DNA from 2 places in the Priestia sp. SRI_019 genome. Region 1 is predicted to be linked to the other one. Evidence: riboswitches for the same ligand, from Rfam matches in the RefSeq annotation. Region 1 holds a riboswitch; the other holds the start of a gene.

Region 1 (7,645 bases):
GGCGGGCGTCATTTTACGAAAAGAAAATGACAGCATCTCAGGGCTTACAACAGCGGCTATTATCTGGGGAGCAGCAGGTATAGGCATTGCTGTAGGTGCAGGGTTTTATCCTGAAGCTATTACCGGAGTTGTACTGCTCATTATCAGCGTTGAACTTCTTCCCTTCCTTATTACTATTTTGGGGCCTAGGCAACTGCGCGAGAAAGAGCTTATTCTTCAACTCAAGCTGGCGGATAAGCACAATATCTTTGATACAACTAATAGCATTAGAGAAAAGAATATTACAATTAAAAATATTCGAATCAAAGATTTAGACACCAATGAATTGTATATACGAATGAAAGTGTCAGTTAATAACCAGCGCCCTACTACAGAAGTGTATTACGAAATTCAAAAAATCAGCGGTATTCGAAGCATTGAAGTTGAAAATGTATAAATAAAAAACGGCCAACTGGCCGTTTTTTATTTGTATTTTTTAATCTGTTGTAAAAATTCCCGCTGTTTTACTAGAGACAGCCGGTATTGATCATCGATAATTTCTGTTAATAACTCATGTTTACGGCTCTTTGACACATTCAATCTGTGGATAAGAACTCTGCATTCATACAAAAACTGTGTATACTGTGTGTAACTCTCATCATAACTTGAGGATAAGTCTTCTTTGATTCGTTTTGTCAACAAAGGACTAGCGCCATCTGTGGATATTGCTAGCGATAATCTCCCTCTAGAAAACTGTGCAGGAATTTGAATATTTCCATCGGAAAAACTGCTGGCCATATTAACCAACTGATCATTTTTAATATGCTGCTTAACAAACTTATTCACAGCTTGATCATTTGTAGCCACAACAATTAAAAAGACATTAAGTAAGTCTTCTTCTCCCACTTTTTTTCTTTTTACACGCAGCTGATCTTTAGCTTCCCATTCATTTATTTCAGCTGAAACAGTTGGAGCAACCACTGTAATGGCTGCTCCTTCTTGTAAAAAACCTTTAATTCTACGAGTTGCGATTGTTCCGCCCCCAACTACTAAGACCGAACGACCCTTTAAATCAAGCATAACGGTATACATCGTATTGATTTCCTTTGCTCGATAATAACGTTTTTACTTGGTGATTTAAAATGTGTGCAAGTCCATCATGATAACCTAGGTAGTTGGCTAAGATAAACTGCTGGGCATCTGTTGATAGCTGCTCCAATTCTTCCTTAATTTCGTTCATTAAAATACCGGTAAACAAAAGGTACGGAAGAACGAATACTTGCTTATACGAAGTTCGTTTAGCAAGGTGCAGGCCTTCTTTTAAATTAGGAGAAGCTGCAGCTAAATAGCATGTGCTCACTTCTTTAAAAGCACCTTTGCCTTTTAGCAGTTGAGCTATTTCGTTAAAATCTTTTTTTACAGCAGGATCACTGCTTCCTCTGCCGACCAACAATACCATCGAATCTTCATGCTTATCCACATTGGTTTCATTGATTCTCTCTAGCAAGATATCAACAATTCGTTCGTCCACGCCGAACGGTTCTCCGTACAGCACTTCTACCTGGGGATAACGTTCATATACTTTGTGTATTTCTTCAGGTATATCATGCTTTGCATGCGCAGCTGTTAATAACAGAAGGGGCACAATTGCAATACGGGTAGCACCTTGTTCAATACACGCTTCAAATCCTTGTTCAATAGTGGGGGAAGCTAGTTCTAGGAAACAAACTTCTTGAATCGGTACATCTAGATTTTTTTTACATCTTTCAATAAAAGCAACTGCCTGATCAGCGCCTTCTTTTACGCGGCTGCCATGGCAAACATATAAAACTGCATCCATATAATCAACCTCTTTAGTAAGCTTCTTGTGCAAACGAATAGTAATGCTGTCCAGTCTTCTCAAACCAATTTAATCGGTCATGAAAATTCACAACTTCACCAACGATAATCATACTTGGATTTTCAATTTGTTCTTCTTTAACAATATCAACAATTGTACCAAGAGTTCCAGTTACAGTGCGCTGGTCCGCACATGTTCCCCAGTGAATCAATGCAATTGGCGTAGCTGAAGTTTTTCCGTGTTTCATTAACTGTTGGCAAATGTACGGTAAGTTCCGCACCCCCATGTAAATTGCAAGAGTATCTACACCTTTGGCTAGGCTATCCCATTTGATTGCATCATGCTCGCTATCTTTACGATGGCCTGCTACAAAAGCAAAGCTTGCGCTGTATTCCCGGTGAGTGACAGGGATTCCTGCATAAGCAGCAGCTGCGATGCCTGATGTAATTCCTGGAACAATTTCAAATGAAATGCCCTGCTGCACGAGAGCTTCTGCTTCTTCCCCTCCGCGTCCGAAAACAAATGGATCTCCGCCTTTTAAGCGCGTTACAATTTTTCCTTTTTTAGCGAATTTCACTAAAAAGTTGTTAATTGTTTCTTGCTTGAGGGTATGATAGTTCGGAAGCTTTCCACAGTAAATGATATCTGCATCACTTTTAGCATACTCCAGCAGGTCCTTATTCACTAAACGATCATATAAGATAACATCTGCTTGCTGAATTGCTTTCAGCCCTTTTAATGTAATTAAATCTGGATCCCCCGGTCCTGCACCGACTAGATATACTTTCCCCATGAATGCCTTTCACCCTTCCATCATTTCCACGTCTCCGCAGCGCTCCCACATTTTAATTTGAATTAGAACAGCGGACAAAGTCCGCTGTCATTTAGATAAATTTTCGGTTAGCTAAATATTCAATAACAGTTTGTACACATTCTTCTACAGACTGTGTGCTTGTATTAATTGTTAATTCAGGGTTAGCCGGCGACTCATACGGAGAATCAATTCCTGTAAAATCACGGATTTCTCCGCTTCTTGCTTTTTTGTAAAGCCCTTTTGGATCTCTTTTTTCACATTCTTCTAACGGACACTCCACGTATACTTCCAAAAATTCATTCCCCTCTAAGATCTCACGCACTTGAGCGCGGTCCTCTTGGAATGGAGAGATAAATGCTGTTAGTACCACTTGACCGCTGTCTACAAATAGCTTAGAAACCTCACCGATACGGCGAATATTTTCTGTACGATCTTCAGCAGAAAACCCTAGATTCTTATTTAAGCCGAAACGAACATTGTCACCATCTAATACATAGTTGCGAATATTTTTATCAAAAAGCGCCTTTGCCACTGCGTTTGCTACGGTAGATTTACCTGAACCCGAAAGACCTGTAAACCATAATACAAAACTGTGATGATTATTTTGCTCGCGTCTTTCCTCTTTTGTAATTCCAGCATCATGCCACGTAATGTTTGTTGATTTGCTCACTTCAACCGCTCCTTATTTTGAAGATACTTTTTGTTTTGCTAATCCTTTAATTAACACTTCAATTACTTCTTTACGGCTGAATGTGCTTGGTGGCACTTCTCCGTTACGAAGCATTTCACGTACCTTTGTTCCAGATAAAATCATATGATCTTCCTTGCTGTGAGGGCATGTTTTCGTTGATGCCATCGATTCACACTTCTTGCAGTAGAAGCTGTGTTCAAAGAATAAAGGTGTAATTCCTAATTCATCTGCTGTAAAGTTACTGAAGATTTTCTGTGCATCATATGTTCCGTAGTAGTCACCAACACCAGCGTGATCACGGCCTACAATGAAATGCGTGCATCCAAAGTTTTTTCGAACCATTGCATGAAAAATCGCTTCTCTAGGTCCAGCATAACGCATCGCAGCAGGGAAAACTGCTAAAGCTACACGATCGCTAGGATAATAGTTCTCTAAAAGTACTTCATAACTTTCCATACGGATATCTGCTGGGATATCATCTGACTTTGTTTCTCCTACAAGAGGATTTAAGAACAGGCCGTCTACAATTTCTAATGCCGTTTTTTGAATATATTCGTGCGCACGGTGAACAGGGTTACGAGTTTGGAATCCAACAACCGTTTTCCAACCGCGTTCTTCAAATGCTGCTCTTGTTTCAGTTGGATCTAGGTAATACTTTTCAAAACGCGTTTTAGGTGTACGTTCTACAAGTACGATTGGACCTGCTACGTATACATTTGGGCGTTCCATCATTTTTTTCACGCCAGGATGAGCAAGTTCTGCTGTGCGGTACACATTTTCCGCTTCTTTTTCTTTATTAGGCGTATATACTTCAGAAACTTCTAAAACACCATACGTTACGCCGTTTTGAACAAGCTTTACTTTGTCGCCAATGTTTAATTCTTTAGCTTGCTCTTCTGTTACAGGAAGAGTGATAGGAATACTCCATACTGTTCCATCTGCTAAACGCATATTTTCAACAACTGATTGATAATCTTTTTCTCCTAAAAACCCTGTAATTGGGCTGTAAGCACCAATTCCAATTAGTTCTAAATCACTTAGAGCCATGTTATCTACTTCGATTTCTTTTGTTAGTGACGTGTAGTCATATGTTGGTTGATATAAATTAATTAATTCTCCACCGTGTGCTTGAATTGTTGTCATTTTGTAAAATCCTCCTTAAATAATTAACACAATATAATAAAAAGCACTTGAATCACGCAGTCATTTTTTCTTTTTCCGACTGCAAGTTTGCTCTTTTTCTTCTAGTCGCTCTAGCTAAGCTTAGAACACCTGCTGTGGCAATGCAGCCGCTAGCTAACACCACAAATGAATATAAGTCGCTTTCAAGTACTAATTTCACAAGAACATATGAGATTACGAGTGAAAATACGGGGGATACCACCCAAACCTTTAACATTTGAATGACCACTTCACGCTGTTCTTTCGTGAATCCCGTTTTCGCTGCTCCTATTCCAATAATAGAAGACGTAGTGACCTGTGTAAGCGGTACTGGCAAACCAAAAAGTGAAGCTGCTGTAACAAGAGAAGCACCAGTACCCGAGATAATGCACCCTTCTCCTACAGAATAGCGAGTAATTTTTTTCCCGTTTGTTTCAATAACTCGGCCTCCTAGTAAAAGAGCTCCGAGCGCCACAGCCAATCCTCCTGCTATGACACCCGTTGTGGCATCCATTAATCCAGCTCCTACTAGAGGACCGACAGCATTTGCCACGTTATTCATTCCAGCTGAGAAGGCTTCAAAGAATCCCGTGGCTATAACTAAAATCGTTAAAACTCTTTTCCACTTTCCCTCTGCTTCTTTTTTATGCGCTCTGCGTTTTATCACTTTTCCAATCAAAAAAGCAATGACAAATGAAACCAGCGGAACAATAATCCAAAAAGACATGACAACTAAAAGTTTTTCCACATACAGAGATTGATAAGCTACTCCTACTCCAACAACTGAACCAACCGTTACTTCACTTGTTGATAGAGGGATACCAATTAAATTCGCGAAAAAGAGTGACAGCGTTGCAGCAGCCAGAATGATAATAACTAATTCTACTGACAGCAATTTTTCAGGTATGATACCTGAACTGATGGTTTTTACCACCTCGCCGCCTCCGATAATGGCTCCGAGCACAATACCTACAGCACAGATGAACAAGGCTACTCTTCGCTTTTTAATCGCACCGGAGCCGTATGAAACGCCCATAGCTGCTGCTGCACCGCTTGCCCCAATATTCATTGCAAAAAAAAGCGCAATGATAAAGGCAACATATAAAAGCATCATTTATTCAGCTCTTTCGTATTTAAGATTCGTGTAATCCGCATTCAACTTTTTGTGTACCTGCCCATCTTCCTGAACGTAAATCGTCTACGTTGTAGGCAGGTGCGGTACAAGGCTCACAGCCGATGCTTGGGTAGCCTTGATCATGAAGTTTGTTATATGGTAACTCATGCTTATACACATAGCGCCAAACTTCTTTCCAAGACCAATGAATTAACGGGCAGACTTTAACTTTCTTGAATTTCTCATCTTTATTAAAATAATTCGTGTTGGCACGAGATTCAGACTGCTCGCGTCTCAAACCAGAAATCCACGCATCATAAGGAGCAAGTGATTCCCTTAACGGGATGATTTTTCGAATTTGACAGCATAGGTTAGGCTGACTCTTCCAAAGCTCATCTCCATGTTTCTCAGCTTGTTCTGCAAGAGTTAAATCCGGTTTTTTTATATGAATACGCAAATCAGGAAAGCGTTCTTTAATTGCATCAATCACTTCATATGTTTCTTTAAAATGAACGCCCGTATCTAAAAAGACAATTTCAGCATCTTTTTTCACTTTTGAAATTAAATCAATTAACACGATCCCTTCAATACCAAAGCTTGATGCGTAAATAATTGAATCTCCGTAGGTATCATACGCCCACTGCAATGCTGAAAGGGCTCCTTTTGTTTCATCTTCACTGTCGAACTCTGGAAATGTATCACTCCAGTTTTCGTACGTATATAAGTCTGCCATTTTCTTCACTCCAATTCTCAGTTATCCGCGTTATCCAATAAAAAAAGACGGTTTTACCCACTAGAATTGGATAAAACCGCCTCTAGTGTGTCTAGTCAGCGAAACTATTTAATTCTTACTTTGCTTCGACGTGCTCAAAGATTTGTTTTAAGTCGGGGGTTACAGTCATTGATGTCCCTCCTTAAATTATCGCTTGCGCTATATCAAAATAAAAAGTCTTCCATATTGAAAGACTGGGTAGGCAATAAATTTTCACCTTATCTTTCAAAATGATACACACTTTGCTGGAATTAGCACCTTGCTAAGCAGGTTGCCGGGGTTCAGCGGGCCAGATCCCTCCACCACTCTTGATAAGCATTTTTTAAAAATTTTAGCATATTTAGAATATTTGTCAACATTAAAAATCATATATCCGATAAGAAAACTATACTTTAAATTCACAGAAATATCTATACTTTTATTTAAAACAACATATGTAAATTTAAACCAAATGTGAACATATCAGTTTATAAAACGCTTTCTTTTCCCTCAACTTTTTATATTCTCTTCCTAAATAAAACACAACACCTCTCTATAAAATTAATAAGGGATTTATAAGCTTTACGGATAATTCACCCACATTAGCACACATTACAGATAACACTGACTGACAGATAGGAGCTATATAAGATGGAGAGACAATCCTTTCAATTAGACGATACAATTAAAAATAATGTACGAACATATTTACAGCAAATTTCAACTGAAGCCTCTAATTTAATCAAACATTTAGATACGAGTGATCATTGTATCCTATGTGATTTTGAGGAGATGAGGAGGTTATTTCAAGATGTTCAAGCTACGGCCGCCTCTTATTACTTGCGTCATTATCTATCGCCTTATACATTTGAATATGCTGCTCTGTCCTTAGCTATTCATAACCTTTCTGAGAAACGTCACGGCGCTTTAATTGTCATTGAACGGGAACAAAATGTAGACCCTCTTATTCAAAAGGGAATGCCTATTCAAGCTCCTGTCAGCGCTACGCTAGTTGAGACACTGTTCTACCCAGGGACCCCCTTACATGACGGAGCCGTCCTAATTAGAAATAATCAGCTTATCTCAGCTGCTAATGTTTTACCTCTCTCGTCTATTATTTCAACGACCAAAAAATTGGGAACACGTCACCGTGCAGCCATTGGAATGTCGGAAAAATCGGATGCACTAATTTTAGTTGTATCTGAAGAAACAGGCAAAATTTCGTTTGCTCTTGATGGAAGCCTCTACCCTATTCACTCCAGCAAAAATATGATTTAAGAGCCCTTTCCTGATAA
Region 2 (7,645 bases), on a different contig from region 1:
TCTGATGAAAAAGTTGCGCTTGCGTCCCTATACACAAACCTTTTAGATAGCTGTGTATAACGATAAAAAAGGACTTCCTTGACGGAAGTCCTTTTCCTTATTTAATTAACGCTTTTTCTTCTAAGCTTTGAAAAACAGCGTTAAAGTCTTGCTTCAAATCCTCAAATTCCTCTAACCCTACTGAAAGGCGAAGGAGTGAATCAGTAATTCCTTTTTCTTCACGTACTTCTTTTGGGATACTTGCATGAGACATTGTTGCAGGATGCGTTAGAATGGATTCAACTGCACCTAGACTAACGCCAATTGAAGCTAATTTGACTCCTTGTAAAATATGTCGTGCTACTTTTTCATCCTGTACTTGGAAAGAAATCATAGCTCCGTATCCATTTGCTTGTTCTGAAATCAGTTTGTGATCTGGATGACTTTTTAAGCCCGGGTAGTATACACGGCTCACTAGAGATTGTTCTTCAAGCCATTTTGCAAACTGTAGCGCTGTTTTTAACTGCTGATCTAAACGAACTTTTAATGTCTTAATTCCTCGAAGCAGTAAAAAACAATCCTGCGGTCCCAAGATAGCACCAAAAGCATTTTGTACAAACTTTACTTCTTCTGCTAGCTTTTCATCGCTTACTACAACTAAACCGCCAATGACGTCACTGTGGCCGCTGATGTATTTTGTAGCACTATGAATCACAATGTTTACACCAAGGTCAATCGGCTGCTGTAGATAAGGTGTTAAAAACGTGTTATCCACAATTGTAAGGAGATTGCGCTCCTTCGCCAAACTTGCTACTGCTTTAATATCCGTTACCTGTAAAAATGGATTTGAAGGGCTTTCGATATAAATGGCCTTCGTATCTTTTGTGATAGCTTCTTCTACTTTCTCAACCTTCGTTGTATCAACAAAAGTTGTTTTGATACCAAACTTTGAAAATAATCGTGTTAATACACGATATGTCCCGCCGTACGTATCATGTGAAACTAAAATTTCATCCCCTGATTCAAAAATAGATAACACCGATGAGATAGCAGCCATACCTGATGAAAAAGCAAAACCAGCGTATCCATTTTCTAGCTGAGCAATGGTGTTTTCTAAAGCCTCACGAGTTGGATTTCCTGAACGAGAATAGTCATAGCGGCCGTTGTTCGTCTCATCTTCTTGGTTAAATGTAGATACCTGATAAATAGGTACGTTAACCGCTCCAAAATGACCGTCAATTCCTGTATTTGCATGAATTAAGTTCGTTCCAAATCTATGTTTATTATTGTTGGTATGCATCAAATGCCTCCTTCAAATCTTTAATTAAATCATCTGCGTGCTCAATTCCAACTGATAATCGCAGTAAACAGTTTGTTACTCCGACACGATTTCGAATTTCCTCCGGAATATCAGCATGTGTTTGACGAGCTGGGAATGTCATTAAACTTTCCACGCCTCCTAAGCTTTCTGCAAATGTAATAACTTTGACATTTTCTAAAAGTACTGACACGATGTCAGGGTGTGAGACAGCAAAAGAAATCATGCCTCCAAATCCAGTTGCTTGTTTCTTCATGATTTCATAGCCTGGATGTGTTTCAAGACCAGGGTAATACACTTTTTCCACGAGATCATGAGCAGTAAGCCAATTTGCAATTTTCAGTGCGTTTTCATTATGCTTTTCCATACGAAGCGCTAGCGTTTTAACACCGCGTAATAACAACCAGCTGTCCTGTGGACCTAAGATTGCCCCCGCTGCATTTTGATAAAAACGAATTTTCTCTCCTAAGCTACTACATCGAGCCACTACAAGACCAGCAACTACATCATTATGACCCCCAATGTATTTGCTTGCGCTATGTATCACAATATCTGCTCCAAGCTCTAAAGGACGCTGATAATAAGGCGACATGAAGGTATTGTCAACGATAGTAAGCAAATCATGCTGTTTAGCTAACGCAATTGCTTCTGGCAAATCAGTCACGTGCATCATTGGATTCGTAGGTGTTTCAATAAATAAAGCTTTTGTATTAGGACGAAGCGCATCTTTTACTTGTTCGAGATGGGCTGTGTTGACGTACGAAACAGTAATTCCTTGCTCTGAAAAGATTTCATTTAGTACTCGGTACGTTCCTCCGTATAAATCCTCTGATACAATTAAATGATCTCCGTTTTTAAATAGTGCTAAAACTGCCATTACACCCGCCATTCCTGAAGCGAATGCTACTCCTACTTCTCCTTTTTCCAAAGCAGCAATTGCTTCTTCCAATGCTGTACGAGTAGGGTTTGCCGTACGTGCATAGTCAAATCCTGTACTTTGCCCTAAAGCAGGATGAGCAAATGTTGATGCTTGGTAAATGGGTGTTGTAATAGAACCTGTTGAAGGGTCACGACCTACTCCTGAACGAACTAATAAAGTTTCAATTTTCATCTATTTCTCTCCTTAACTCAAAATAAAAAACACTCTTCACAGATGGAAGAGTGTTCGTTTATACACGATTTCTCTCATCTGTTAGAACAATACTGATGTTCCACAGGAATTAGCACCGTTCAAATGAATGTTTCATTTGATGGTTGCCGGGCATCGCAGGGCCAGTCCCTCCGCCACTCTTGATAAGAGTTCTATATAATTGTTGGTGGTTAACGTTTGTTGTTAATAACTTTAATAAAGATTTTCTTTATTGTCAACATAATTTTCTAAAAAATTTAAATCATCTCATTTGTTTATTCAATATACTTGTCCTGATAAGCACATAAAAAAAGAGACGAAAGCGAGGTCTCTTTTTCTAAGGCAAGTGCACAGATTTCACGTGAGCTAACTTCCAATACATACTTTCTCCATTTGCCGTAATTAGTTCAACAATATTATTAGAAACTTCTTTAAGTACGCCAATTTTTTCTGATTGATCCCCTAAATCTAATACGACCAGCTGATTTTCATATTTTTTAAGCTGCTCTTCAAAGTTTCTGACAAAAGGTGCAGAGGCAGGTCTTACTGGGAGCTCTTTGTCACTTAAAGAATAAGGGGTTAACTCATTGCTGTAAGGGGTAAGCCATTTCAAATGATGCAGAGAAACAAAGACATTTTTATACACTGGAGAATAAAACACGAGATAATCATTCAGCACGCTTGTAATATAGCCATGCAATGATTTCCCTCCCGTTACATAAATTTCAATAAATTTCCCTTTTGCCTGCTGTAAAATATTACGGTAAGAAATTCGCTGACTTTCTTCTATTAAGTTCTCTTCTATTTCACGTAAAACCGTATAGTCTTCTTCAGATACTTCCCGCAAACCATGCATGTGTAAAAGAGGAATATACAAATAATCATGTCCATTATACAAAACCATAATATCTAATCCAAGATCAATAAGTCTGCCAACAAATGTCGTTTTACCTGAAATATCTAACTCCACAATTTTATTGATATAATGATTCATACTCATTCTCATTCTCCTCCTTTTTCCCATATGATAGAAAAGGTGCTTTATAAGCACCTTTTATGTTCCATTTCATCATGCTTTCCAACGATAATTTTTCGTTTTAATAACTTTCTCAGCCGGTGTTGAAGAGCGTGAACCCGTACGGCGTCCTCGAGAACGATCGTCTGTGCGTCCACCCGTGCGGCGTCCTGTACGTCCACCTGTACGTTCTCCCGTACGGCTTCCTGTACGTTCTTCTGTAGACTTTGCAGCTTCAGTCTCTCCATTTTCTTCTGTTTCTTCATTATTTTGATTGTTATCGTTTTGTTTAAAAGCCCCTTTTGCTCCTACACAAATGGTTTTAACGTGTCTTGGCTGTAAGCGTAATACTTGATTATTCTGCACAAGTGTAAATGTACCATTTCGGCTTTGTACTAACACGCCCTCTACAGCTTCAGGTCCTCCATTATTGATTGATACCCATTTATGAGAAAGGTGGGCAAAAAGATCGTTAAAGCTTTTGGATTTCATATATTCTGGTTCTTGGCTCACTAAGAGTTCATTTGCAGATTGATTAGTTTGATCTCCATCGTTGTTTTGATATTCACTCACACTCTTAACGTGTTCAGTATTAATATAGATGACACCGTCGTCTTCTGTGAGTAGTACTATATAAGCAGATTCAAATGAACCTAAGACATCAAGAAGCTGACCTGCTTTTTTCTCCGGTCCACCTTGGTTAACCTGCACATATTTAGTTTTCATCAATGATAAAGTTGTAGCAAAAGTTTTCCCTCGATATAATTCTAATTCTGCGCTAATTCCAGTAAACGTTTGTGCCGAATTTGACATAGTATCTTCAGTGATACTTTTTACATGCGCTAAGTGATAATATACAAGTGTATATTCTTGTTGATTATTATTTTGGTTGTTTTGATTGTTTTGGTTGTCATTTTCACCATTATTGTTATTATTGTTATTGTTGCTTTCCACTGCTAAGATTAAATAATCTGATTGCACGTCAACCAAATAACCTGTTTTAGATTCAGGTCCTCCACGATAAACGGTCACCACTCTTCCTTTTAGGGGTTTGAAGTGAGAAGAATAGCCTTTATCAGGCATTTGTATATTTTGGCTGCGTTTTTCGCTTGATTTTTGGCGCGGATTTTGATTTTGCCCTTGTTCTTGGCCATAGTAATAGTTACTCATTGTTTTTCCTCCTTATTAGTTATCCTTATTGGTCATCCATACTGTATATATACGTATCATGTACAGCTATTGATTTCCTGCATTTGCCTATTATTAACAAAATCCACTGTTGCCTATAAATTTCCTATAAATCTATCTCTTTTTAAAGAGTCAAAAGGTTATTTTCAATATACGCTGTTCGTTCTTTTATAAAAGACAGCATAAATTCGGGTTCTTTATAAAATTGCTCCAAGTTATCTTTTACGTAAGGATCTTTTAATACATAAGGAGCAATATACTCATGCAGTTGATAAATGATTGGTTTCATGTATTCTATTGTGAATTGATTATTTAGAACATTGTTCATTTTTTGAATATATCGCTTTTTAATGCTGTTTACCGCCAGTAAGCGAGCTGTAAGCGTATTAAATCCTTGTGCGCGGACATAGTCTCCTTCCATTACTTTTCCATTTACATCTCTTCCCCAAGTTGCATCATAATCCCATGGAATTAGTTCAAAGCGCCCGCTTTCATGATTTAGATAGAGGGCATAGTTATGGACAAAACCGTCGTAATTCTGCATACAAATAATACCGACTAACCAAGATAAGTAGCGGTCGACGTTCAGATACTTCTCAATATTCTGTTCGAATTCCGTATTTGTCCACGTATTAAGATTAAATATAAACTTTTCTAATTTTTCCTCATCCCCTTCTTTCACTGCTTTATCTTCATATCCAGATAACAAAGTTGTTTTCGGCCTTTTATCCAAATCGCTCATCAAAGAAAAATTAGCATCTCCGTCCACTGCATAAAATATGGATCCATCCGCTAAATTTCTTTTTTTCAAAAATAGTTCATCTACCGATTCGAGCTGAAGATATATTCCTTCATTTTTCCCATTAATCTTAAGGGTGACAAACTGAGAATGAGGAGATAAAACGTCTAAAGAGGAGAAAAAATCGAGGGACAATTTGTTGCGCATAAGCGATGGATCTTTGTATTCAGCGTTTAGGTGTATTTCTTTGGCTCGCTGAAATATTTTTGGAGAATAAAATTCAATATAATATGACTTTTTTTTCATCTTCCGAATGTGGGAGCCTCTTAGCAGCAAATCAATATCGTAGCGTTTTTTGTTAAACTTCATCGTTGCCTGAACCGCTTCTTCTGACCAAATATCTCTTTGTATTTCCTTTAAATCTTTTACATTCACAAACAGAGCGTATTGAGGGATTTCTTTTTGCTTCATTATTCGACCACCTTTCTTCAATTATTAAAGTATATGAAGGGTAAATTCTCCATGATACCCCACCTCATCAACTATTTGCGCAAACTCCACTTTTGACTCATATCAAGGACAAGCATCAGCGCGTATTCTATTAATGCAAGACCTAGTCCAATTGACAAGGAGGTTTTTGTATTGCATATTACACCTGAAAAAATTAAAGAGGCTGCTGAAGCCCTAGAATGTACAGAACTGAAATCTTTTATGTTTCAAGAGCCAACTGCCGGTCCACTAACAAAGCCGCGTCGCTCTTCTCGTAGCACTGGCCGCAGCACTCGCGGCTCTCGTCGTTCTACTCGCCGCTCTCATCGTTCTACTCGCCGTTCTACTCACCGCTCTCGTCGTTCTACTCGCCGCTCTCGCCGTTCTACTCGCCGCTCTCGCCGTTCTACTCGCCGTTCACGTCGTTCTTCTCGCCGCTCTCGTCGTTCTACTCGCCGCTCTCGCCGTTCTACTCGCCGTTCACGTCGTTCTTCTCGCCGCTCTCGTCGTTCTTCTCGCCGCTCTCGTCGTTCTACTCGCCGCTCTCGTCGTTCTACTCGCCGCTCTCGTCGTTCTCGCCGTTCTTAATTTTTTAAATACTCATCTTTATTGCAAAAAAAAAGCCGAAGAACCATGAGTGTCTTCGGCGTTTTTTTCCACTTATAAAAGGGGGACATTGGGAAATATACTAAGATGGGATGTTCTTCATTTTACATAGAGAAGGAGATGTTTTATGAAAAAAAGCAAGCATCAAATTTCAACTTCATCAACAACAGATATCGAAGAAGTCAAACGTTTAAATGCTCAGTCTGGATTAACTTACAATGAAGTATTTACACTTCTTGGAGAAACCTATTTTAAAAATCAAAAGAAGAAATAATAAGCAGGGACTAGAAAATACCTTCTAGTCCTTATACTTTGAAAATCCCGGAAAACCCTTTTACTAGGGACGTTAATTGGTTCATGGCTCCCATCATCTGCCCCGCAGTATTCATCATCTTGTTCATATCGTAATTGCCATCACTCGATTTAAACTGAGACATTAATGACTGAAATTGAGAAGGCTGAGGCTTTTGTTGCTGAGCTTTAGGATATGGATTAAAAGGCGCACCTGCATTATTGTACATGGGCTGCTGGTACATTCCGTTCATATAGGGAATTTGCTGAGGACCAAAAGGCATTTGTTGCTGAGCGTACGGATGTTGCGGCATATAAGCTTCCGTCCATGGCTGCTGATGATACTGCGGAAATGGATGTACCTGACTTAAATCAAAACGTTCTGGTTGATGTTGCTCATAATACGGATAATGCTTACTTGTATACATGCAAAATCAATACCTCCTTTTTAATATTACATAATATATAGTATGTATGCAGAAATAAGAGGTGACGTTCGTCTACTTGTACTTTTGGAAAACACATTCAAAAATATGTAGGTTTCTGTCGAAAGTTTAAATTTTTCAAAAAAACGAGATTATTTAAATATATGGTACGATAAGAACAAGTGATACTACAATACGTAGTGGCACAAACGGGGATTAGGAGGGAATTTACATGTATGTGAACGAACTTCAAGAAGCTTTTATTGCGGTGAAACAGTATGAGCCGCAGTCAAGTAATGAATTACTCGATTTTGCTCAGCAGCAGTATTTAAAAGGTTTTTTAACTCCTATGAATTACAAAGCCGCTGTACGTGAACTCGAACAAATTGGAGCTACTAAGCCCGATTTTAGTGCACAAGACGATTAATTTTTTTACTACCACCGAGAAATCGGTGGTTTCTTTGTT

The links. Region 1 has a riboswitch for S-adenosylmethionine ahead of AC2YJL_RS20905 (phosphoadenylyl-sulfate reductase). Riboswitches for the same ligand answer to the same signal wherever they lie in the genome.
Region 2: it holds a riboswitch for S-adenosylmethionine, as region 1 does, so the genes downstream of both, AC2YJL_RS16820 (trans-sulfuration enzyme family protein) here and AC2YJL_RS20905 (phosphoadenylyl-sulfate reductase) in region 1, are expected to answer to the same signal.

What each region holds. Positions count from the first base shown of each region.
Region 1 covers NZ_JBYCZN010000004.1:2,712-10,356, forward strand. The annotation lists gene AC2YJL_RS20870 (MgtC/SapB family protein) at 1-436, shown strand, start outside; gene AC2YJL_RS20875 (NAD(P)-binding protein) at 463-1,071, opposite strand; gene AC2YJL_RS20880 (sirohydrochlorin chelatase) at 1,052-1,819, opposite strand; gene cobA (uroporphyrinogen-III C-methyltransferase) at 1,833-2,612, opposite strand; gene cysC (adenylyl-sulfate kinase) at 2,704-3,303, opposite strand; gene sat (sulfate adenylyltransferase) at 3,316-4,467, opposite strand; gene cysP (sulfate permease) at 4,520-5,599, opposite strand; gene AC2YJL_RS20905 (phosphoadenylyl-sulfate reductase) at 5,619-6,332, opposite strand; SAM riboswitch class I at 6,587-6,689, opposite strand; gene cdaS (sporulation-specific diadenylate cyclase CdaS) at 7,002-7,628, shown strand.
Region 2 covers NZ_JBYCZN010000002.1:1,293,203-1,300,847, forward strand. The annotation lists gene AC2YJL_RS16810 (hypothetical protein) at 1-60, shown strand, start outside; gene AC2YJL_RS16815 (trans-sulfuration enzyme family protein) at 98-1,279, opposite strand; gene AC2YJL_RS16820 (trans-sulfuration enzyme family protein) at 1,263-2,408, opposite strand; SAM riboswitch class I at 2,480-2,597, opposite strand; gene AC2YJL_RS16825 (hypothetical protein) at 2,764-3,426, opposite strand; gene AC2YJL_RS16830 (spore coat protein) at 3,496-4,524, opposite strand; gene AC2YJL_RS16835 (CotH kinase family protein) at 4,754-5,839, opposite strand; gene AC2YJL_RS16840 (CotG/ExsB N-terminal domain-containing protein) at 6,011-6,445, shown strand; gene AC2YJL_RS16845 (hypothetical protein) at 6,591-6,737, shown strand; gene AC2YJL_RS16850 (YppG family protein) at 6,769-7,182, opposite strand; gene AC2YJL_RS16855 (YppF family protein) at 7,412-7,606, shown strand.